One region of the Brevibacillus sp. MER 51 genome, then DNA from elsewhere that is predicted to be linked to it. Evidence: predicted binding sites of a transcription regulator. Region 1 holds the regulator's gene; the other holds the start of a gene.
The links. Region 1 encodes LexA, which represses DNA repair genes until DNA is damaged. Its sites were predicted from a motif close to CGAACATATGTTCG; they were not measured.
Positions count from the first base shown of each region.

Region 1 (11,989 bases):
CCTTCGCCAGGAATTCTGCCTTTTGCTCTTCGAGTGCAGGCGGCAGTGTCTCAAACATTACATCGATCAGTTCGCTAACTTTCATCTTAGGTGTTTCGTCCGCTTTCTTGATTGCGTCCGCAACAGCTGCTTTCGCTTCTTCGATCACAGCTTCTTCGTCTTTTTCGCTCCAGAGGCCTTTTGCTTCGAGGAACTTGCGGAAGCGGATCAGTGGATCGCGCAGTTCCCACTCGCTTTGCTCTTCACCTGTACGGTAGCGAGTTGGGTCGTCACCAGCCATGGTGTGAGGTCCATAACGGTATGTCATTGCTTCGATCAGAGTCGCACCTTCGCCATTCACGCCGCGCTCTTTTGCTTGCTGAACTGCGTAGTAAACGGCGAGAATGTCCATACCGTCAACACGTTCGCTAGCAATACCAGCCGCAACTGCTTTGACTGCGATATTTTCAGAAGCCGTTTGTTTTTCGAACGGCAGAGAGATCGCATAACCGTTGTTTTGGGAGAAGAAGATAACAGGCAGCTTGTATACACCTGCAAAGTTCATACCCTCGTAGAAGTCACCTTGGGAAGTCGCACCGTCACCAAAGTAGTTGATCGCCACTTTCTTTTCACCGCGCAGCTTGTAACCCATTGCAACACCTGTTGCTTGTGTACATTGAGCCGCAATGATGATTTGTGGCATCAATACGTTTACACCTTCAGGAATTTTGCCGCCCTCGATGTGTCCGCGGGAATACAGGAATGCTTTGTGCATAGGGTAACCATGCCACACCATTTGTGGAATATCACGGTAGCTAGGCAGGATAAAGTCTTCTTTGGAAAGAGCAGCCTCGGAACCGATCATGCTTGCTTCTTGACCAGCTACTGGTGCATAGAAACCAAGACGACCTTGGCGGTTCAAGCTGATTGCGCGTTGGTCCCACACACGGGTAAATACCATTTTACGCATCAGTTCACGTAATTCATCATCGGAGAGCTTAGGCATCAAGTCAGGACGAACAACCGTACCATCCGGGGCAAGAATTTGCAGCGGGGCGTTGTTCTCTGTTTGTTCAACAGCAGTGGATACGCTCATCACATTCACCTCGTCACTAGAATAAGGGACTTCCTTTTTCCGCGTTGCTCTTTGTCTCCTCTATCTGAGCATCTGCTCGATGAGCGACGAATGCCATTCGCGGCGGAAGTGGCCCTGATAAAAACCAGAAGAAAGTTGCATGGTGCAAGAAAGGGCTTACAGCGCCGTTTGCAACACCCTGTTATATTGCAGTCAAAATACCTGTTTAATGTGTTACAGTATTGATATTACAGGGTTTATTTCCTCTCTGTTATCATTTACTATATAAGCTGTATCAGTTTTTTTCAAGGCTTAGTTTTTCATTTGAGCATACAGGGAGTGTGAATCGATGTCTGACTATGTAAAGCGAACCATCATAAAAGAAGAAGTGCCCAGCATCCACGTGGACACTCCCCGCTCGGTCAAAGTATACCTGCCGCCGGGGTATAATGAGCTTCTTTCTTACCCTGTTGTGTATTGCCAGGATGGGAACGACTTTTTTACGATGGGGCGAATCGCGACCATCTCCAATCAATTGATTCTGGAAGAAGGTATCGAACCCTATATCGTCGTCGGTGTTTCCGTCGACCGTAACAAACGCACGAGCGAGTATTCTCCATCTGGGTCGAGAAACGCAGCCTATCAGCGTTTTTTCACCGAAGAGCTGATTCCTTACATAGAGGAGCGTTATCCTGTGCGCCGTGATCCTGCTTCACGTGTGCTGGCAGGAGACTCTTTGGGTGGAACCGTTTCTTTGCATCTCGCATTGGAAAACCCAAACCTTTTTCCACAAGTGCTCGCGCTGTCCGGGGCGTTTTTCCAAACGACACTCGACCCGCTTTTGGATCAGTCTAGTCTATCTTGGCTGCGAATTTGGATGATCGTTGGCCTCGATGAGACAGCTGTAGAAACAAGTGCGGGTACCTTCGATTTCGTTCAATGGAATCGCAAGGCAAAACAGATTCTTGAGGACAAGCAAGCAACCTTGTCGTATCGAGAAAAACCAGGGAATCACGTCTGGGGTTTGTGGCAAAAAGAGCTGCCTGACGCCTTGCGCTATTTCTTCCCGCCTCCACGCCTGTAACCATTACGAGCCATTGATTTCTTTGATGTCCTCGTACCCGTAGTACCGGCCATCCACCAGGAAAATGCCTTGGTGGTTGGCTTTTTCAATTTCGCCCGCAACCTGATTGGAATCGTTTAGGACGATGTTGACAATTTTGCTCTCATCCCGTTTCATTTGATTGAGAATGCGTTCTCGCTCTTTGGCCGAGATCATATCCATCCCTCTTTTCCCCTATGTTGGATAGCTATAGTATTTCATTGGCGGGTCTGAATTACACACAAGTGAGTCAACCGAACGGAACCAAAAAAAGCCTTGCCGCTCTCCAAGTTTCCGGATACGGCAAGACTCTTTTTTATTGTTCGATGGTAGTATATTTAAAGTCTCTACCACCAAACGGGTTGATCAAGAATCCTTTGACATTGTCGTTTTTTATATACGGTCTTGCACCATAATACACAGGGGCAATCGGCATTTCCTCCATTAAGATGTTCTCTGCCTCACGCATGATCGCATTACGCTTCGCCGGGTCTTTTTCCAAGTAACTTTGGACGATTAGCTCTCTGTATCTGTCGTTTTCCCAAGCAGCGTCGTTCGTGCCCACTGTTTTATCCTTGAAAATTTCCAGGAAATTGATAGGGTCGTTAAAATCAGCACCCCAATTACGGTAGGCAAACTGATAGTTTTTGGAGCGCTTGTTTTGTAAAAAAACTTTTTCCTCCAAACCACTGATTTTCACATCTACACCCAGGTTTCTTTTCCATTGATCCTGAAGAGCTTCAGCCAGTTTTTTCTGACGATCGTCACCCGAACCATATGTGTAGGTCACGTCAGGCAATGTCGAAAGCCCCAGCTCCTTTAACCCTTCAGCCAACAACTGCTTGGCTTTGTCTACATCCTCTTGAAAATAGTCATTTCCGCTGAGTTGCATCGAGGGCGGAACCCACGCAAAAGCCGCAGGCACCCCTGTCTGCACGATTCCATCTACAAGAGGCTGCCGTTGGATCGAATACGAGAAGGCTTGGCGAATCTTTTTATTCGTAAAAGGGGACACCGTTGTGTTAAAGGTAACTGCAACCGTGTTCGGATATGGTGCCATCACGATTTTTCCTTCCTCCTGCAAAGCAGGGATCACATCGACGGGCAACACGTAGGTAGGATGCCCTCCCCAATCCAAATCACCAGAATCAAACAACGCTTGAGCGGTGTTGGTATCAGTAATCATGCTCCAGACGATCTTGTCGAGCTTCACGGCATCTTTGTCATGATACTTCTCGTTTTTCACAAGGACCATTTTGTTTTTATGCTCCCACAGCTCCATTTTGAATGGGCCGTTGCCTACGTAGTTGTCTGGAGAAGCTGCCCAGTTCGGATGTGCCTCCAAGGTCTTTTTATGTAAAGGAAACAGTGTCGGGAAAGCCGTCAGCTCGTAAAAAAACGGAGCTGGCGAATTGAGCTTGACCTCTAATGTAAAATCGTCTAGTGCTTTTACCCCTACGTCTTCATGTGATCCTTTCCCAGTGTTAAACTCCTCTGCCCCTTTAATGAAATAAAGCATATAGGCATATTCGGACGCTGTCTTGGGGTCGAGATTTCTTTTCCAGGCGAACTCAAAGTCATGGGCGGTTACCGAATCTCCGTTGCTCCATTGCGCATTCGTTTTCAATTTGAACGTGTACGTCGTCAAATCCTCGGATACCGTATAACTGTCGGCAATCGCGTTGGCTATTTTCCCATCCGGTCCATACCGAGTCAGTCCTTCAAAACAAGCAGTAATCACATCAAAGGAAGTGCCATCGGAAGCTAGTCCGGGATCTGCTGTCGGAGGCTCTCCACCGTCAGCATTCCAATTCAATACCATCTCTTTTCCCGTTGGCTTCGTTGGTTGAGATGCCTGATCGTTTGGTTTGTTCGTTACCCCCGTTTCACTTGTACTACATCCCGCTAAAACTTGAAGTAATAAGAAACTGCTCAAAATAAAGCTTATCCTCTTTCTCATCGAGACCATCCCCTTTGATTCCATTCGATTCCATACACCAGGAAGCGCTTTTGCTTTATCACACTACCATGATAACGCAAGTGCAGACGAAACAAATCAGACGGTATGGCGAAAAACAGATCGTGTATAGACTCTTATTTTGTACAAATTGTCTAATTATTTCGAATTCGGTTTTGAGAAAAAGAAAAAGCCCGTCTTCCCTTCGACTGGCTACGGGCGGTTGAAACGATTACACCTTTTCCAATAATTGCTCGACTGCTGCAACAACGGTCTCGATATGTTGATCGGTAATGTGTCGATGCGTCGTAAAGCGAATGACATACTCGTCAAAATCAACAGCGAGCACTCCTTTTTCCTCCAAACGTTCCAAGAAGCCAACAGCTGTTTGTCCAATCGAGTCTGTATTTACCAGCACGATATTCGTCTCGACCTGCTCGACCTGAAGCGATAGCTGGCGCAAGCCTTTTGCCAATTGCTGTGCCCGTTCATGGTCTTCTGCCAATCGTTCGGTCATCCGTGTCAAAGCGATGATGCCCGGTGCTGCCAAATACCCTGCCTGACGCATCCCGCCTCCTAATTTTTTTCTCCACCATCTCGCTTCCTCGATAAACGCACGATCCCCAGCCAAAATGGAACCAACTGGAGCACTCAGCCCTTTCGACAAACAAATCTGAACGGTATCGGCAAAAGCGCTTAGCTCACTGACTGCAACACCTTGGGCGACAGCCGCATTGAAGAGACGAGCACCGTCCAAATGAACGGGAATACCGTGTTTTTGCGCGATAGCATAAACACTCTTCATTTGCGCCACAGAGATTACCGCCCCTCCAGCGCGATTATGTGTATTTTCGAGACAGATCAATTTTGTGCGAGGAAAATGGATATTGTTGCCCCTTACCGCCCTCTCTACCTCTTCTGCGCGCAAAGCACCCCGTTCGCCAACCAGCGTCCTTGTCTGTACGCCGGCTAATGCCGACATAGCGCCGCCTTCATAGTAAAAAATGTGCGAATCCGCTTCCGCAATGACCTCATCTCCATTGACACAGTGCGTCAAAACAGCAACCTGATTGCCTTGCGTGCCACTTGTTACGAACAGAGCCGCTTCCTTTCCGAGTATTTCAGCCGCGATCGCTTCCAAACGATTGACAGTTGGGTCCTCTCGGTAAACATCATCACCAACCTCCGCTTCCGCCATTGCCCGAAGCATCTCCTCGGTTGGTTTCGTAACGGTATCACTACGCAAATCAATTTTCATAGATGACTCTCCTTCCACCCTGTTGTCATTCTCTACACATGTCGTAACACTTTCAACATTGCATCCTGAATTCCCTCTTGCTAAGATGGAATGGTAACTTACATACAGTTAGGGGATTTGACCTGTGAAACTAAAAATCACTCGTAACGCTGCCAAACAATTGGCTCCAATTATCGAGCAAGAAGAAGACAAAGAATTGAAACTGCGCGTTTATATTACTCACGCTCATGGTGATCATGCCCACTACGGACTCGCTCTGGACAAGCCAACAGAAGAAGATGTGGTGATCTCGACTGACAAAGAGATCGATGTGATCGTGAAAAAAGATGAGCCATTACTGGATGGCGTTGTCATTGATTACCTCTTCTTGCCGCAAGAAGGATTTGTGATTACCAACCCTTCTAAAGGGAACACAGGCGACCACTAAGATTGTACAGATAAACCCTCTGCTTTTTACAGGCAGAGGGTTTTCTTTGATGAATCGATTCTTATTCGTCAGTAGCCATGGTGTACAGCGCTGTCGGTAAATCTTTCAGCAACGGTGAAGAAACATCATCAACCTGCGTCATAACAAGCCGATGGACCGGACGTGTCATCGCGACGTACAACAGTTTCGCATCCCATTCATTATTTTGATAGGCATCCACATCCAGTATAATGACCACATCGAACTGCAAGCCTTTTGTTAAAAAAGCAGGCATGACGGTTACGCCACCGGGAAATTGGTTATCCTTGCTGCCTAACAGAGTCAGATCAGCTATTTTGTCTTGCAAGCCTTTATGGGCTTTTTTACTCGCTTGTATGGTTTTCGCTACGATGGCAATCGTTTTGAAGCCTTCCGACTGGTAGGCAGCCACACGCAAAGAGATGTCCTCCCACAGTTGCGCTCGTGAACGAGCCTTGACCATGATTGGTTTTTCACCATGTCGCAAAACCGGTTTTGCCAATACCGTCTCAGGCAATTCAATTTGCCGCAACACTTCATTGGCGCAGCGCATGATCTCAATTGTGGAACGATAACTTTGCGACAACGTATAATAAGAAGGAAACAGCTGGGCAAAAATCCCCTTCGTCAACTCTTCCCAGGTAAGAATCCCCCGGTAGCTATGAATGCCTTGCGCAATATCTCCCACGATTGTGAGCGAGTTTCGCTTGGTTGCCAATGCAATGACGGCTATTTCTAACGCACTCAAGTCTTGTGCTTCATCCACGACCGTATGATCAAAATGCTCCGCTTTATTCATTCCTTCAACAATATGCTGCAAGTATAGCAATGGAGCGATATCTTCCGGCTCCAATCTCTCCTCTGCAAACAGCGCAGCACTAGACTGCGTCACATCACGCACCACTTCGTCTGAAATATCAGCAGGTACGAGCTTGCGCAGCAATTCCTCGTCAGCAATCAATTCGCGATAAGCTGCGAAAATTTCCAGTCTTGGAAATGAAGTCAGGTACGTATCCAGGATTTGCTCCAGCATTTTCTCGAATTTGTACAAGCCTTCTTTGTCCAAATCGACTTTTCGTTCTCGCAAATGGGCAAATAATTGCTTGTTCATTTCTTGTTTCAAATGCTTACGAAGAGCTTCTACCCGTCGATGATACGGCATATTGGCGAATTGCTCCAAGAAGCATTGGCGAATAAAATCACCCGGAATGGAAAAGACTTGTTTCGTTTTATTGTATAAAAAGCTGAGTTTCTTAAAAGGAATTCTCGTTTCGACGATATGCCGGATATATTGCTCCAGCGCCTCCCGACAAGCGAGCGATCCTTTGAAGCGAAGCCTGTTTCGCGTTATTTCTTGCTGGCGCTCATCCTGCCCCTCTTCAAAGAACAATTGCAGAGGCTTATCCGGACTCACGATTCTCCATCCTTTTGGCAGCAGAGGTTTCACGAGACGCGCTGCCCAATCCACAAAGGTAGACTGGTGAACGTCATCGACTCCCAGCTCAGGCAAAACCTCGGATATATAGGTAAGAAACATCCGGTTTGGTGCGAACACCATGAATTTTTTGGACATCATGGAATCCTGGTAGTTATATATCAAATAGGAGAGTCGGTGCAGCGCAATGGTCGTTTTTCCGCTCCCCGCTACTCCTTGCACAACGATGGGCCGTTCTTTTTCCGCCCGGATAATATCATTTTGCTCGGATTGAATCGTAGCGACGATGTCTTTTAGCCTGCTATCGTTCGCATGATTCAGATTGGCTGCCAAAAATTCATCAATGAAGCCCTCTTGCAAAAACTCGTCTGGATGCCCCATTTCGCGGTTAATCGTTTCTTTTACCGCTCCATCATAGATGCCGACGATCTTACCGTCTTCAATCGCAAAATTACGCTTTAAGCGAACTTCACCACGTACGATCTCTCGTCCCATTCGATAAAACGCGTCTTTGCTCTCACCGGAATAGTAAAGACTGGCGATAGGCGCACGCCAATCCACGACGACAGAGTCAAACGTATCGCTGCGTACAATTCCCCGTTTTCCTATGTAGACCTGATCCAGCTCGTAGATCTCATCTTTCAGGAAGTCCACTCTGCCGAAATAAGGCTTCTCTCGCCCCTGATCTTCCAGGTAACGCAAATCCTTTGCCTTTTTATAGTTAACGACCTGTTTCACATAGTCATCTGTCGCCTCGCGAATATCATTGCGAAGCTGTTCCATTTCTTCGTCAATCGCCGAAATCGTTTCATCCAGCTTTTTTTGTTCCCATTCATAATCACGATGCTGTGTACTCACCTTCATTCCTCCTCACATGTATCGTGTCCATTGAACGTATCAGGACCATTGCCTACCCAGCCATATTCCAAACGCACAAGAAAGTAGCCCGACTCCCAAACTGAGAAGAGCGTACAAAGTGCCACGCAACAGGTGGCCTTCTCCCCAAAAAGTGACCACTTCCAAGGAAAAGCTAGAGAAAGTCGTAAATCCTCCCATGACCCCCGTTGCAAATAAGAGGTAGAGTGTTGGAGATAATATGCCACGTTCTTTCCCCAGCACGAACAAGATGCCGATGATCAACGATCCACAAACATTGGCGATCCAGGTTCCCCATGGCCATCCTGGCTGATTCGCAAGCAAAGACAATAGGTAGCGCAAAAGAGAGCCAACTGCTCCTCCAACCGCTACAGCTATCCACGCCATCGCTTTCCCTCCCTGGCTATCAAAGCGTTATGTATGTCACAGAAAAAGACACCCTAGCGTCAAGCGAGGATGTCTGTCGTATCAGTAATTGTTATCTTACTGTTTTGGCTTATTTTCTTCAAGGTCTTCCACATAACGGATGGAATCCAAATTTGCTCTCAATGAAAGCTTAACGGCGTCAATGTACTTTTGGCGCAATGCTTTTTGTTCGAGCTTTTCTTCTTCAGTCAAACCTTCTTCGCGAGATTTTTTGACCAATTCATTAATGCGTTTAATTTCTGCGTCAGATACCACTGCTGGTTCCTCCCACTCTGTAGTAGTGCCGCTTCATTATACCACATTCGAATGATCCCGCAAGACAGCCGAACACTTACGGCATATCAGGCATGATCAGAGTCTGACCCGGGTAAATCCTGTTGCTATCCAAACCGTTCGCTTCCTTGATTTCTATGATATAGTCACGAACATCTGTATGCTGATCTGAGTAGCGAACGGCTAACGACCATAGGCTATCTCCGGATTGTACGGTTACCTCAATGCCTTGTGGCTCCTCCATTGGCGAAGAAGCAAACACTAGTTCGGTCAACAAGTAAAAAAAGAGAATAAATGTAATAAGAAACAAGAGAGCTTGACCTCTCGTGATACCAAAACGAACACGACGTTCTTCTTTTTTCTCGAAACGATTACGTACAGTCGATGAATTCATGATAATGGCCCCCTTACAAACATACGTTCTGTCCTCTTGTAAACTCATAATAAATGAGAACATACGTTCATGTCAACAATGAATCGAACTTATGTTTGTCGAACGCAAGCTCCCATGGTATAATATAGGAAAATATGTTCGAGAAATCAGGGGTGTCTTTCTATGTCAAAATTATCGAGTAGACAACAAGCCATCATCGAGTTCATACGAAAGGAAGTTCGTGATAAAGGATATCCGCCTTCTGTACGTGAAATTGGAGAGGCTGTCGGACTCGCTTCCAGCTCAACGGTACATGGTCATTTGGCACGTTTAGAGAAAAAAGGCCTCATCCGTCGAGACCCTACCAAACCTCGCGCCATCGAATTGCTATCAGATGAAGATCGTTTTCAAGACAATTTCGAAGACTCTGTCGTCCGTGTGCCCGTAATCGGAAAAGTAACTGCTGGACAACCGATTACAGCCATTGAGGATGTGGAAGAATACTTCCCGCTTCCAGACAATATCGTGACTTCAGACAAGGTCTACATGCTGCGTGTCTCCGGGAACAGTATGATTGATGCCGGAATTCTCGACGGAGATTACGTCATTGTTCGCCAACAACACGTAGCGAACAATGGTGACATTGTCGTAGCCATGACAGAAGAAGACGAAGCGACCGTCAAAAGATTTTTCAAAGAAAAGAACCACTTCCGACTCCAACCGGAGAATGCCACAATGGAACCGATCATTCTGGAGCATGTCACCATTCTCGGTAAAGTCATCGGTGTCTATCGCCTCATTCACTAGTTTCCACGTAAAAAAGGACAGCCTCGGCTGTCCTTTTCGTTTTCTATATGTTATCTGGCGATAAAAAACCAGATGATCATCGTAACTTGCAAGATGACTTTTACGACCGCACTACCCAAAAATCCGATCAGTGAACCTACCCCTGCTTTCACTGCTCGCTCCATCGATTGCTTCTGCACCATTAACTCTACGAGAACGACGAATACAAACGGCAAGATCAGCATACCAAACGGTGGAAACACGAAAATCCCGAGGATAATTCCGACCGCAGCGGCAATGGACGACCACTTTGACCCCCCATACTTTTTCACGAAGTACATGTTCGTCAGCAAGTCAGCACCGTAAAGTAGAATGCTTAGAACGACCATTCCCCACCAAAAGGATGCCGGCAATCCCGCTCCCGGATCTGCAATAAAAAAGTGATAGAGTAAAAAGCCCGCCCACAGCAAGATCGTATCAGGTAAAACGGGTAAGAAAATTCCTGCGATGCTAAGCAAGAACAACAACACAACTACGACCCACAAAAATATTTCCATCCACTACACTCCCTTCATTTAGGTATACGAGTGATTACCGATTTCGTTGCGTACTTATTCACTTTTGTCTAAACTATTTTAAAAGAAAGTAGACATGGAGGTTGTCTCATGAGAAATTGGCATGATCTCTCTTACCTGGGCAGAGGAACAATACGCCAAAAAGCGGCGTTGGAAGCAATTCAACAGACGCACCTCATGGAAGTACTATCCGATTACCGTCCAGTGCTTGCCGGAACCATCCCATTGAACATTGACGTTGTAGGAAGTGATCTGGATATTATTTGCGAGAGTCATGATTTGCATCAGTTTGAGCAGGTTGTTCGTAAAGCGTTTGGCTGTTTGCCTGGATTTGAAGTGACTCAACTAGATATAAAAAGTATCCCCACGTGCGTTATCTCTTTTTTCACAGCTGACTTTTGGTTTGAATTGTTTGCTCAACCGTTAGCTGTCGAAAAGCAAAATGCCTATCGTCATATGGACATCGAAGCACGATTGCTAGAAATAGGGGGCATGGATGCATACCAACACATCAGAGCTCTGAAGCAAAGCGGCATCAAAACCGAGCCTGCATTTGCTCGATACTTTCATATTCCAGGTAGTGATCCATTTGAGGCCTTGTTGCAATTGGAATCGTTAACCGAACAGGAATTACGTGAAAGAGTTCATCTCCTACGAAAGGATTAATCTTCAATCAAAGAGCCGACCATAAGTGCCCCTTCACGATTGTGATCTAGAGCATCTTCTCTTTCTGCTAAGCGAAAGTACCGTCAGAGGCGCATTCACTGCCAGCATCGACACTTCAGACACTTTTCTTGCCCAGCCTCGGGGAGCCTCCTTCGTTCACGAAGCCTCTTCCTTCCTTGGGATGTGAACAGGATGTTCCACTCAAAATACGATAGCCCTATGGACCTTTTCAGGTGTTACCATAGCCCGGAACCTACACACATATATACAAATCCACGCCCTACAAGGTATTCCGCAAAAAAACTTGCCCTTACTTGTGGTATGGTTCAGCGCGAATGCATTGATCATTTTGTAGCTGCTCTTCTCATCGGCAGCCCACGACGGCACTAACCCCCATCTCAACTAACCCATACGTCGCTTGCCACGGTCAGAAATAATCGCTGGAATGAACTGACCCGGTGCAATATTGTACCGTGGCTTTGCTCCCATTTTTCCAAGTTCGTTACGAGAGTAAAACGACCGCACATGCTTTTCCCTCAGATCCTTCCATACTGGACGCCTGCTTTTCTCTTCTATTTTACTGTTTCACCTGACGCGTCATTTCAAACCTTCTATGCGTGTGAAGTAAGCGGAAAACGAAAATGTTCTGCCTCTATTTTTAACGAGGGTCGAACAAATAAGACATCATCGGTCGTTGTCATCCATGCAGATTGGATCTTTTTATTCTCACTATCCGGCATGAAGTGAAATTGAATGTTTGAAG
Region 1 covers NZ_JAMAUS010000001.1:754,344-766,332, forward strand. The annotation lists gene pdhA (pyruvate dehydrogenase (acetyl-transferring) E1 component subunit alpha) at 1-1,075, opposite strand, end outside; gene M3630_RS02850 (alpha/beta hydrolase) at 1,404-2,138, shown strand; gene M3630_RS02855 (hypothetical protein) at 2,142-2,339, opposite strand; gene M3630_RS02860 (peptide ABC transporter substrate-binding protein) at 2,473-4,116, opposite strand; gene ltaE (low-specificity L-threonine aldolase) at 4,346-5,371, opposite strand; gene M3630_RS02870 (HesB/IscA family protein) at 5,496-5,798, shown strand; gene M3630_RS02875 (HelD family protein) at 5,860-8,109, opposite strand; gene crcB (fluoride efflux transporter CrcB) at 8,149-8,514, opposite strand; gene M3630_RS02885 (DUF896 domain-containing protein) at 8,611-8,808, opposite strand; gene yneA (cell division suppressor protein YneA) at 8,885-9,220, opposite strand; gene lexA (transcriptional repressor LexA) at 9,383-10,006, shown strand; gene M3630_RS02900 (DUF456 domain-containing protein) at 10,057-10,542, opposite strand; gene M3630_RS02905 (DUF4269 domain-containing protein) at 10,651-11,226, shown strand; partial or broken gene M3630_RS02910 (SOS response-associated peptidase family protein) at 11,563-11,753, opposite strand; gene M3630_RS02915 (GNAT family N-acetyltransferase) at 11,838-11,989, opposite strand, start outside.

Region 2 (11,989 bases), on a different contig from region 1:
CAGCAGGTTTGCCTTGGTAGTAAATGATTTCGCCTTCAGTCTCGTCGACGGCCTCACGCACATCATCAGACTCTTTTGTATAGCCATAATACGCCTGTTCGAAAACCGTATCAGACACATTGGCAACTCCATACTTATTGCCTTGCCACACAGCACGAGTTCTCGAAAGGACGGCCTGCGTTTTCAATGCTTCCAACGGCCAGCCTGGAGCCATTTCAGAGCCAACGACACCATACAGATACTCTTCCATTGGAAGCTCATTTACTAGTGTCAAGTGACCATTGTATTCCGACAGCTCCATCTCACCGCGATATGTACGCTGCTCTCGTTCCACAACGCCAATCACCGATTCATCGCCTGCTTTATTCGCTTCAACTGTCAGCTTAACTTGAGGGGAGAAAACATACTTCCAAATCACTTCATCTGGTGATCCGTATACATCCTGCTTCAATATAACATAAGATTGGCTGTCTGGCTCCTGATAGGAGAAAGAAGGAAATGCAGCGTTTGCTCTTCGTTTCAATTCTTTCACGGCATCAGGGCTAACCTCGTCACCGATCCAAACCGCATATTTGACTTTATCCCCATCGGATACCATCACGGGGTAAGCAGGAATACCTGCTGCTTCAAATGACGCTTGCCATTCTTGTGCTTCCTTTAAGCTTTTGAATGTACCCGCTTCGAGTCGATGCGGACCTTTTACCAGCGGATTCTGCCCGATTGCTTGGGCAACTGTTTTTGCCTGATTTGCAGCAGCTTGATACGTGTCATACGTTCCGCTTACAACCTGATAGACGGTCTGACCGTTACGATTAGCCACCTGGATTGAGCCTTCGTATTTTCGTTGACTCATTTGCTGTGCAATCTGTTGTGCGCGATTCCAGTCACCTGTTTCGGCAACGATCAGATGATATTCATCAACCCGGTAACGAGCTGCATCTCCCTTTAATTCGGGTAAATCTGTCTTGCCTTCGGGTCCATTGAGCACGACATCCATTCCATTTTCAGCAGTCAGCGTAATGGAAGGAACTACTCCCCGATAGCCTTGCCCTGTATCCACAAAAAGCGCAACTCTGATATTGTCGCCGGCTGCCTGCGCTGGTACATGTCCTCCTACGAGAACTACTGACAGCAGGCCCACCGAAAGGACTTTCCCCATCCATTTCTTTCTCATGTCGTCCATTGTCCTTTCTTCACCTGATTTACAACAAAAATTGGCATGTCTTCCCACTGTTTTTCGACAATCGCAGGCTGATCTCCTGCCTTTTTCGTAAAATGGGACCAAACGCCCGCACGCAAAAAAACCACCGGAACGATGAGCTCCGATGGCCTTCACATTTCCCCTATTTGAACAGCCGGAATAAATACATGCCAAGAGACAGGACGATGCTAATCACAATACAAGTCACGATCGGAAAGTAGAACTTGACGTTTTCCTTTTCTACCACGATATCTCCGGGCAAGCGCCCCAGCGGCAAAAATCTGCCACCTACCTGCCACAAAAGACCGACTACGATTAAAGCAGCACCACCAATAATGAGTAGCTTGGCTACAGGATTCACGATTTCATCTCCCGACCAAAGTGTTGGTACGCACTTGGGGTAAGAACCCGCCCCCGCGGCGTCCGCTGCATAAAGCCAATCTGCATGAGGTATGGCTCGCAAACATCTTCCACCGTTTGTGACTCTTCTCCGATTGTTGCTGCAATCGTATCCAGTCCAACCGGTCCACCGTCAAAGCGATCAATAATCGCTAGCAACAGCTTGTGGTCAATATGATCGAGACCGCAGGCATCCACTTGCAATCTTTCCAGCGCTTCCTTGGCAATCTCTGTCGTAATGACGCCTTCGCCTTTTACCTGGGCAAAATCGCGGACCCGCTTCAGCAAACGGTTTGCCACCCGGGGTGTTCCGCGTGAACGTCTGGCAATCTCTTCTGCCCCGCCCTCTCGAATGACGACCTGCAGGATGTCGGCTGCCCGTGAAACGATAAAGGTCAGTTCCGGGACTGTATAAAACTCCAGGCGATTAACGACCCCAAAGCGATCTCTAAGCGGCGCGGACAGCATGCCAGCCCGCGTCGTAGCCCCGACCAGTGTAAATGGCGGCAAATCCAAACGGACACTGCGAGCACTTGGCCCTTTACCGATAATGATGTCCAGCGCAAAATCCTCCATAGCCGGATACAAAACTTCCTCGACACTTCGGTTGAGCCTGTGAATCTCGTCAATAAACAGGACGTCGCCTTCTTGCAAATTCGTCAAAATCGCGGCTAAATCACCGGGGCGCTCAATTGCCGGACCAGACGTCGTTCGGATATTCACACCCAGCTCATTTGCAATAATTTGCGACAAAGTCGTCTTCCCTAGTCCAGGCGGACCGTACAGCAGTACGTGATCCAATGACTCTTTCCGCATCTTGGCCGCTTCAATAAAGATTTTCAAGTTTTCCTTCACATGCTGCTGACCGATGTATTCGTTTAAATAACGAGGACGGAGGCTCAGCTCCGCCGCATCTTCTTCCCAATTCATATGCGTCGTGATGATCCGAGAATCCAAAATCCTACCCCCTCATGAGCAACGCAAGCCCTTGTTTGATGAGCTTTTCTACACCATCGCCCTCTTTTGATTTCTCAGACAGCGTGTTTCTGATTTTTTGCAGTTCACCATCAGAGTAACCCAGTGCAGTCAACGCATCGAGTGCTTCGTTCAGTGCAGACACAGCTTGTTCGCCTGCTGTCAAATCACCCGCTGCAACAGTCAAAATCGCAGATGGTGTGTACCCTACCAATTTATCCTTCAAATCGAGGATAATGCGCTGGGCCGTCTTTTTCCCAATCCCCGGAAATTTCGTCAAATAGGTAACATTCTCCTGTTGAACCGCCATCACCAGCTGCTCAGGCGTCGCCGCAGCCAGAATAGCTAATCCACCCTTTGGACCGATTCCGCTAACATCAAGCAGTTTGCGGAACAAATCGCGTTCGTCACGGGTAGCGAAGCCATACAACAAGATGGCATCCTCCCGAACGTGATGGTGGGTAAACAATTTGGTTTTGCTGCCTTCATACCGAACGAACTGGTACGGGTTTGGGCAAAACAGTCGATAACCAATTCCGCCGGTTTCGAGAACTATGTATTCCGAATCGAGATAACTAAGTGTACCTTCTACAAAATCAATCATTTCTTGACCCCTTCCGAAATGGAAATGAACGCGCGAAACTGTGCGTGCGTAATCGCAATGCCCAATGCGTCCGCCACGTCGTCAGGCTTTGGCACTTCTTTTAACCGCAATAGGAGCTTCGTCATTTCCTGTATTTGTTTCTTCTCTGCTCCCCCGTATCCAGTCACAGCTTGCTTGACCTGCATCGGGGTGTATTCATAGACCGGCACACCAGCCAGCTCTGCCGCAAGCAAAATAACTCCTCGGGCTTGACCAACTGTAAATGCCGTCGTCACGTTTTTATTAAAGAAAAGCTTTTCGACAGACATTTCATCGGGACGATATGTTTCCAGAAGGCTCTGCATTGCCTCAAAAATCTGTTTTAATCTAAGCGGCACTGGCAATCCTGCTTCTGTCTGAATGCTTCCATATTGGACGGGACGCAATTGGCTGCCCTCTTTATCCACAACCCCGAAGCCAACAATCGCAATGCCAGGGTCAATTCCTAAAATGCGCATAGTCCACTCTCCGTGAGCAAAGATTCTACTCTCTACTGTAACACAAAGCACCCAAAAAGCGAACGTGTATTTCCATTTTGTATCCAAGTTCAAAATATATAAAAACCCGCTCCCTATAAAAGGAACGGGTTATACGGCGTCTGTTAGTGTCTGTTCATTCCGAGTGAATCCGACACATCATGCTGCATGTGGGCATATTCGTCTACACCACTCTGCATGTGCTCTTTGATCTTGTTGATCTGTTGGTAATTGAGCTTGTTGTGTCCTTGGTTCAACTGAACGTACAAACGCTGATGGAACTGGTCTTTGTAGCTACCTCTAGGCATGGTAGACATGGTCTAAAGACTCCTCCTTCGATCACCGTATGAAATCAGTATGGCGTAAGCGCAAGGGCGTTATGATACCAAGATTTACGCCACATGAGCCAAACCTATTGTTGAAACGATAAGTTGTGGAGGTGTTGGTTCTTGCGCAGCAAAGTCCTTATTTTTTGTATATGCTTTTTCGCAATCGCGCTATCCATGCCGCACTCTACGCTTGCCAAAGTCAAGAATGACATCACGGTCACCGTTTCAGTGTCACCCGATTCCTCCTTCCAAACAACCATGTCTTTCCGTGATCAAAAACAATTTACGAAGCGGATATTGAGTTCTGCTACCGAAGTCGCCTCCTATAACCCGCACTGGGTACGTGCTACATTGACCGTAAAAAAACGAACGTATGTATATGATCACGACGGCCAGCTTTATGAAAAAAAAATGCCTCGTCGTTATGTGTTGGCACACGATGTTCGCCAGCGGATCGAAGAAATGGTCAAGTCAGTAGAAGCAGTCCATTTTGCACAAGCCATTCCTTGGGAGCAGGTGAAAAAAACGTTAAAGCGGATGGAGTTCGGCACCGTAATTGATTTAGAAACAGGACTACGTTTTGATGTCCAGCGCAGAGCAGGTAGTCGCCATGCCGATGTTCAACCCTTGACGCGCAAGGATACACAAATTATGAAAAACATTTATCAGGGAAAATGGTCATGGAAGCGCAGAGCCATTCTGGTAGAGGTAGACGGTACTTATTTTGCAGCATCCATGCACGGAATGCCTCATGGTGCTGGTGCGATTAAAGGAAATGAATTCCCGGGGCATTTTTGCATCCACTTTTTTGGCAGTTCTACCCATCGACGCTCAGAACCCGATCCTAGTCACAGCATGATGATTCTCAAAGCCTCGGGAGCACTTGCCACTACACTAAAAGGGGCGTCTCCTGAAGAATTGGTCGGCTACTTCCTCACCGCTTTGCATGAACATGACACTCATGCGATGCGAATGACAACAGATGGCTTCACACTTCCAAAAGGACTGTCCGCGATCGAGTCTGTGCGAACCTCTGAAATTGTCATCCCCTCAGACGAACGTGGTCCTCTCTTGATAGAGGTTCCTGTTCGACTCGCGTACATCGCCCGTGAAGGCGGGAATTTCCGACGAACATGGAAGTTTCTTTTGCGCCGCGAAGTCCCGGGGGAACGCTGGCAAATCATAGGGGTTGAACTGAATCCATAGCAATGAAAATAAAAATCCCTTTCCAGTACAATCCGTGTTTGTTACACGAAAGGCTCGAAAGGGGTTTCTTTTGGTCCACCTGTTTTCATTGGCCACTCCATTGGTATTCGCCATAGGTGGACAATACACTGTTATACTCTGCCAAATTCCGAATGCGAATCCCTCGTTTCAGATTCTCCCATTCCTCTTTTGGCAGACTCGCTTCCATTTTCGCAGTATCGATTCGATAAAAAGTTTGCACGACATCTTGTTCAGCAGGCAGACCATGAAACAGGGTAAGCATGCCGTCCGCAGCTATTCCGATATGTCCATTCTCTTTGCACGCTGGCGCAATATCCTGCTCTCGCTTCATTAAGGTCAACTTGACAGGTTCTGCTTGTACAATTTCCCATCCACTATAATTGCCCATGACGTCTGCCAGTTGATTGGTACGAACGGATACATGCTCTTCATCTCGCACCCCGCACAAATAATGGCGAGCTAAAACCAACTCGTACGACGGACTCGCAACTACATCTGCATTGCCTGTATGGTTTAGTAAGCGCGCAAGACTTGAATCGTTTCCGTCATTACCCACGAACAGGATACCGACTACGACGCCTGTAGCTAAAGCTACACCCCACGTCGCGTATACCATCCACTTTTTGTTCTCAGTCACTTAGAACCCCTTCTTCATAGGCTTTTCTTCCTATCATTGCCACAAAGAAACAGGGACATACGCGACTAAAGAGGGATTGACGTTATATTTTTTTATTTTTGTCAATACAAAAAATTAATATACTATTTCATCTCGCCATCTATCCAGCCTTTGAATCTAATGATAAACTATTTTTGCTTGGCATTATTGTAAACTTATGGAGGTCATTTCAAACATGAAAAAAACGAACAAAAAAATGCTGACCGCTTTTCTCCTCAGCACTTCTTTGGTTGTTGGCGCACTCTCTTTTCCTCTTACTCCTGTAAGCGCGCAAACAGGTTCTGTCCTCAAGCTTCGCCTGCTGGAAACGACAGATATCCACACCAACATCGTTAACTATGACTACTACCAAGACAAAAACACAGACGAGTTTGGCCTCGCAAAAACAGCGACATTGGTCAAAAAAGCAAGAGAAGAAGCGAAAAACAGCATCCTGATCGACAACGGTGACTTGTTGCAAGGAAACCCATTGGGCGACTACGTGGCAAAAATCGACCCGTTGAAAGCTGGAGATACTCACCCTGCTTACAAAGCAATGAACCTGATGGACTATGATGTTGCCAATATTGGTAACCACGAGTTCAACTTTGGTTTGGAGTTCTTGGACACCAGCTTGAAAGGTGCGAAATTCCCTTACATAAACTCCAACGTCTATGTAGACGACAAGGACAAAAACCCTGACAATGACAAAAACATGTTCACTCCTTACGAAATCCTGGAGCGTACTTTTAAAGATGAGAACGGCAAAGATGTAAAACTCAAAGTAGGTGTAATCGGTTTTGTTCCGCCACAAATTATGCAATGGGACAAGGCTAACCTGGAAGGAAAAGTAATCGCGAAGGACATCGTGGAAACTGCCAACAAATTCGTACCTGAAATGAAGAAAAAAGGTGCGGATATCATCATCGCAGTTCCTCACTCCGGAATTGGCCCTATCGAGGGTGGTCCTCAATTGGAGAACGCTAGCTACCAGCTGAGCAAAGTAGATGGCATCGATGCGATTCTGTTCGGACACTCCCACTCCGTATTCCCAGGCCCTGGATTCGATAAAATTCCAGGCATTGATGCAGAAAAAGGAACGCTCAACGGTAAACCAGCCGTTATGCCTGGCTTCTGGGGTAACCACCTCGGCGTGATCGACCTTACGCTGAAACAAGAAAACGGAAAATGGAAAGTGGCTGATTCTGCTACAAAAGTAGTTCCGATCTATGACAAAGCAAACAAAGCATCCTTGGCTGACGCAGACAAAGCTATCGTAGAAGCAGTAAAAGAAGATCACGATAAAACGGTTGAATGGGTTCGCTCCGCTGTAGGGAAAACATCTTCCCCGATCTTCAGCTACTTTGCACTCGTACAAGATGACCCATCTATCCAAATCGTAACCAATGCACAAAAATGGTTCGTTGAGAAAAACGTGAAGGGTACAGAATACGAAGGCATTCCAGTTCTGTCTGCTGGTGCACCATTTAAAGCAGGCGGCCGCAACGGAGTAAGCTACTACTCCAATATCCCAGCTGGTACAATCGCCATCAAAAACGTATCTGACCTGTACATCTACCCGAACACACTGAAAGCGGTTCTGGTTGATGGAGCTACGGTGAAAGAATGGTTGGAGCGCTCCGCTGGACAGTTCAACCAAATCGATGCGAAGAAAACAGATGAGCAACCACTCATCAACGAGTCTTTCCCAACGTACAACTTTGATGTCATCGACGGTGTTACTTATCAAATCGATGTTACACAGCCATCCAAATACGCTGTAGATGGAAAAGTAGCAAACAAAGATGCAAACCGCATCAAAAACCTGTCTTATAACGGCAAACCAGTAAAACCTGAAGACAAATTCATCGTCGTAACCAACAACTACCGTGCAAGCGGCGGCGGTGCGTTCCCGGGTCTGGATGGCAAAAACATCGTAATCGATTCTCCAGATGAAAACCGTCAAATCGTAATCGACTACATCCTGAACCAAAAAAATATCGACCCAGCAGCAGACAACAACTGGTCTTTTGCTCCAGTAGATGCGAAGCTGAATGTTACCTTCACTTCTTCTCCTGACGCGAAACCATTCGCTGAAAAATTGTCCAATATCAAGTTCATCAACGTATTGGAATCCGGATTTGCGAAATTCTCGATTGATTTGTCCAAGCCTGCTTCCAAGTAAGCTTGCCAACAACACAAACATCCCTCTTACGAGAGGGATGTTTTATTTTATCCGACTATCCAACAAAATGGTAATGCCCCCACGGAGAGCGCGAGAAAATTCGTTCTCCGTCGTTTAAGAAGCGTTGGCGATTCGCCATCACTTTGCCTTCCATCTGGATCAGCTGCATGACCCCCCGCATGTGGTAACCTGGGCGCTGACTATACAAGCCCGTTACCTCCCGCAAGAAATTATCCGGATAACGAAGCAATTGATGAACAGCCCAAATCTGCGTATCAGATAAATAGTTGACATTACTATAGGCTTCCATCGCTTCCACAAAGGAATCCATGCGGTACTCTTGCATCAATAGCATCCGCGACATCAATTGTACAAGGTCAACAAGCTGAAGATCATGACCTACTGTATCAAGGTCAATCAAATAGCAATTGCCTCGCTCCGTAAGCAAAAAGTTATGACTCGCCACGTCTCTGTGCGCGAGCGTCCCCCTCTCCATGGCTAAAAACATTTCTGGTGTCAGAGGCAGTTTGTAGGCAGATTCCAGCAGCTCCTTGCCATCCCGAAGGACATGATCTGCCTGTTGGGAAATGAGTTGCTCCAGTTTGCTCTGGGGTCCCTTCTGTTCAATCGACCACATCAAACGCTCAAAGTATTCCAAGCGGCTCTCCCATTTATCTAAAAGAGCCGGTTTTCCTTCATACGCATAGGAATGAGCAATAGGAAAACCCTGAGCTGCGACATGAAAACGTGCCAATGTCTCTGCTGTTTTTTTAACATCGAAAAGCGAAGCGTTATCTGCTTCATGCCCATCAATCATTTTCATAACGGTGTAATGGCGGTCTTCAAATGCAAAAATTTTGGTCCCTTCCTGATTCGCCACATATTGCACCGTATGATGAAAGCCCTTCTGATGTAGTGCATCTGCTAACTCTGTCACCCACACAGCTTTTTCGACCTGCTTATATCCTTTGAGTATCCAATGCCCCCGGTCTGTTTTTAACAGGTTGACGTTTCGCTTCGGCTTCACCCCGTAGATTTGACAGCGAAAAGCCTTTTCAATGGTAGATAAGATTCCTTTGTTCATCCCATACCCTCTCAGTAAGAAGAGGATTCTTCATGCCCATCTCCCCAGTTCGGCCAAACCCCTTGTTCAGGCATGGAAGCCATACACGGAGAAGGCGGGAACATCATGTTATTGTGAATCCCCTGTGGAGAACGATTGTACTTGCCTTTTCGGCCTCTGTACTCCCGGACTTCAGAAGAACACTCACATGATGATGACTCAACTGGTTCCGGGCACACAGGCTTCTTCGCTCGTGGCCGCTTTAAAGGCATGGGTGGAAATGGTGGTGGGCATGGATAAGGAAACGGCATCGGTCTGATGTGTGGTGGGAAGATTGGAAATGGATTGATTGGTCGAATTTGTTCTGGACTTACAATCGGTCGATTTGGTACAAACGGGCTAATCCACGGTGGGCAAGGCGGAAATGGTGGGAATGGTGGCATGAACGACGGTGGGAATGGCGGGAATGGACGCACCTGTGGCATTGGCCTGCGCTCTTGCTCCGGACTTACCCTCGTCGATGGCTTCAGCTTCTGTTGCGGGCTTACTTTTGAAGGTGGCTTGTGCTGCTGTTGTGGGCTCACCTTTGAAGACGGCTTCTGCGGCCGTAACGGACTCACCCTTGGAGGTGGATAGTTTGGCTGCATTGGTTGCAACGGACTTACCCGTGGTGGATAGTTTGGTTGCATCGGTTGCAATGGACTTACTCGTGGCGGTGGGTAGTTTGGCTGCATCGGTTGCAATGGACTTACTCGTGGCGGTGGGTAGTTTGGCTGCATCGGTTGCAATGGACTTACCCGTGGCGGTGGGTAGTTTGGCTGCATCGGTTGCAATGGACTTACCCGTGGTTGCGGATAATTCGGCTGTGGGCAAGGTGGGCATATATTTGCTGGCGGTCGTGTAGGCTGTAAGGGCAAGACCTGAGTCGGTGGTCTATATGGAATGTAGGGCACATTTTGATTCGGTGGAATCGCCGGTGGATAAATATACGGGCTCACTCTGGTTGGAGGTGGAGTCGGTATAAGTGGGCGTATGGGCACAGGCGGAACCGGAGGCTGCACATCTGGATTCCCTGAAATGTTCGGTGGTTTATACGGTGTTGGTTTCTCAATCGGTTTCTCAATCGGTTTTTCACTTGGCTTCTCGATTGGTTTTTCGATCGGCTCCGTTGGCTTTGGAATCGGCTGTGTTGGTGGTGGAGGTGGCAATGTTGGTGGTGCCGTTGGCCTGACTACCTCTGGGGACACAGAAGGAACTGGTGGTCTTGGCATTTCTTTGGGAGGTCTAGGCATCTCTTTGGGTGGTCTCGTAGGAATGGGAGCCGGCGGTAGAGTAGGTCTGGTCTCCTCCCTGGATTCGATTTCCACTTCTCCTGATTCTTCCGGCTCAATTGGCCGCCTTTCAATTTCTTGCGGTACCTCCATCTCTTCCTCTTCCGTAATCGGTCTTTCTTTCACATAAGGGGCCGCCTCACTCATTGGATGCGGGGGTGTCGTTCTTTGCGATGGTCGGATAGGAACTTGTTTCGCCGGAATCTTGATTCTCGCTCCAGGATAAATTGTATCGGGAGTTTTTAATTGACTATTAAGGCGTAACAGTTCTTTGTAATCGACGCCATATCTTTTGGCGATCTTCCACATCGTATCGCCTTTTTGGACGATGTGTATTCTCAATGTTTTTCTCCTCCCTTGCACCAAACTCCCTAACATCGTATGCAGTCATGGGCGTTTTGCTCCTTGACGCCATTCCTTTGTTGGGAGGGAGCAGAAAAAGAAAAAACCAATCCCTCTAGGAATTGGTCTGATGCATATAAAATGGATATGTCCCGAGCTGACGAACTTGACAGCCAATGGCTTCAATCTCCGCAAACGCCCCTGGCAACAAGACGTCGTCCATCTTCTGCTCAATGTCGATGACAAAATAATAGCTTCCGAGCGCTTTCTTCGTCGGACGTGATTCGATGCGAGACAAGTTGACCTTTCTCCACGCAAAAGCAGCAAGCACTTGATACAATGCTCCCGGGAAATCTTCTGGCAGCGTGACCAGTATCGTCGTCTTTTCCTTGCGGGAAACCGGCAGATCAAGACTTTCCAGACCGACGAGAACAAATCGCGTGTAGTTATTCGAATAATCTTGAATTTGTTCACGCGCAAACTCCAATGGATAGATCTCTACATTTAATCGAGTACCTACAGCAGCCCACGGCTCTTCTGGATGCTCACTCACCAATTTTGCAGCCAATGCCGTACTGTTTACCGTTTCGATCGCTGCTTCTGGCAAATTCTCACGCAAAAAGTTGTGACTTTGCGCAATCGCTTGAGGATGTGACAGCACTCTCGTAATCGCGGACAATGGCAATGGATGCTCTCGTTTTGCCACCAGCAAGTTTTGCGTAATGGGCAGTGCAAGCTCCGCCAAAATAGGCAAATCTACTTCGTGAATGAGCCAATCCAGTGTAGAATTGACCGTTCCTTCAATGGAGTTTTCCATCGGTACGACACCGTATGCCACTTCCTTTTTGGAAACAGCGTCTAGTACTTCAATAATACTTGGGTACGGAACGAAAGATAGCTTTTGTCCGAGCGACAAGATACGCGCTGCTTCTTCGGTAAACGTTCCACGCGGTCCTAGAAAAGCAAGTTTCTTCTCCATGGCTACTCCTATCCACTATGGTCTATCTCTGATGGATTTCTACCTGTACGCCATTTTCGTCCGGTTGCAAGATCATCACGCGGTACGAGATGTCGTGCCCTTTCATCACTCTGTCCACAAATGCACGCAGCTTCTCTAATTCTTCATCCGAAGAGAAGAAACAGAGGATCGTCGGTCCAGCGCC
Region 2 covers NZ_JAMAUS010000002.1:247,623-259,611, forward strand. The annotation lists gene M3630_RS05565 (SpoIID/LytB domain-containing protein) at 1-1,183, opposite strand, end outside; gene M3630_RS05570 (DUF2905 domain-containing protein) at 1,344-1,562, opposite strand; gene ruvB (Holliday junction branch migration DNA helicase RuvB) at 1,559-2,557, opposite strand; gene ruvA (Holliday junction branch migration protein RuvA) at 2,562-3,179, opposite strand; gene ruvC (crossover junction endodeoxyribonuclease RuvC) at 3,176-3,676, opposite strand; gene M3630_RS05590 (hypothetical protein) at 3,820-4,011, opposite strand; gene M3630_RS05595 (hypothetical protein) at 4,144-5,229, shown strand; gene M3630_RS05600 (BofC C-terminal domain-containing protein) at 5,315-5,887, opposite strand; gene M3630_RS05605 (bifunctional 2',3'-cyclic-nucleotide 2'-phosphodiesterase/3'-nucleotidase) at 6,102-8,090, shown strand; gene M3630_RS05610 (phosphotransferase) at 8,146-9,174, opposite strand; gene M3630_RS05615 (hypothetical protein) at 9,553-10,026, opposite strand; gene M3630_RS05620 (hypothetical protein) at 10,186-10,614, shown strand; partial or broken gene M3630_RS31120 (LysM peptidoglycan-binding domain-containing protein) at 10,740-10,862, opposite strand; gene pheA (prephenate dehydratase) at 10,942-11,805, opposite strand; gene thrB (homoserine kinase) at 11,828-11,989, opposite strand, start outside.
Region 2: a site for LexA is predicted at 3,736-3,749, ahead of ruvC (crossover junction endodeoxyribonuclease RuvC). Genes of this name have one in related genera too.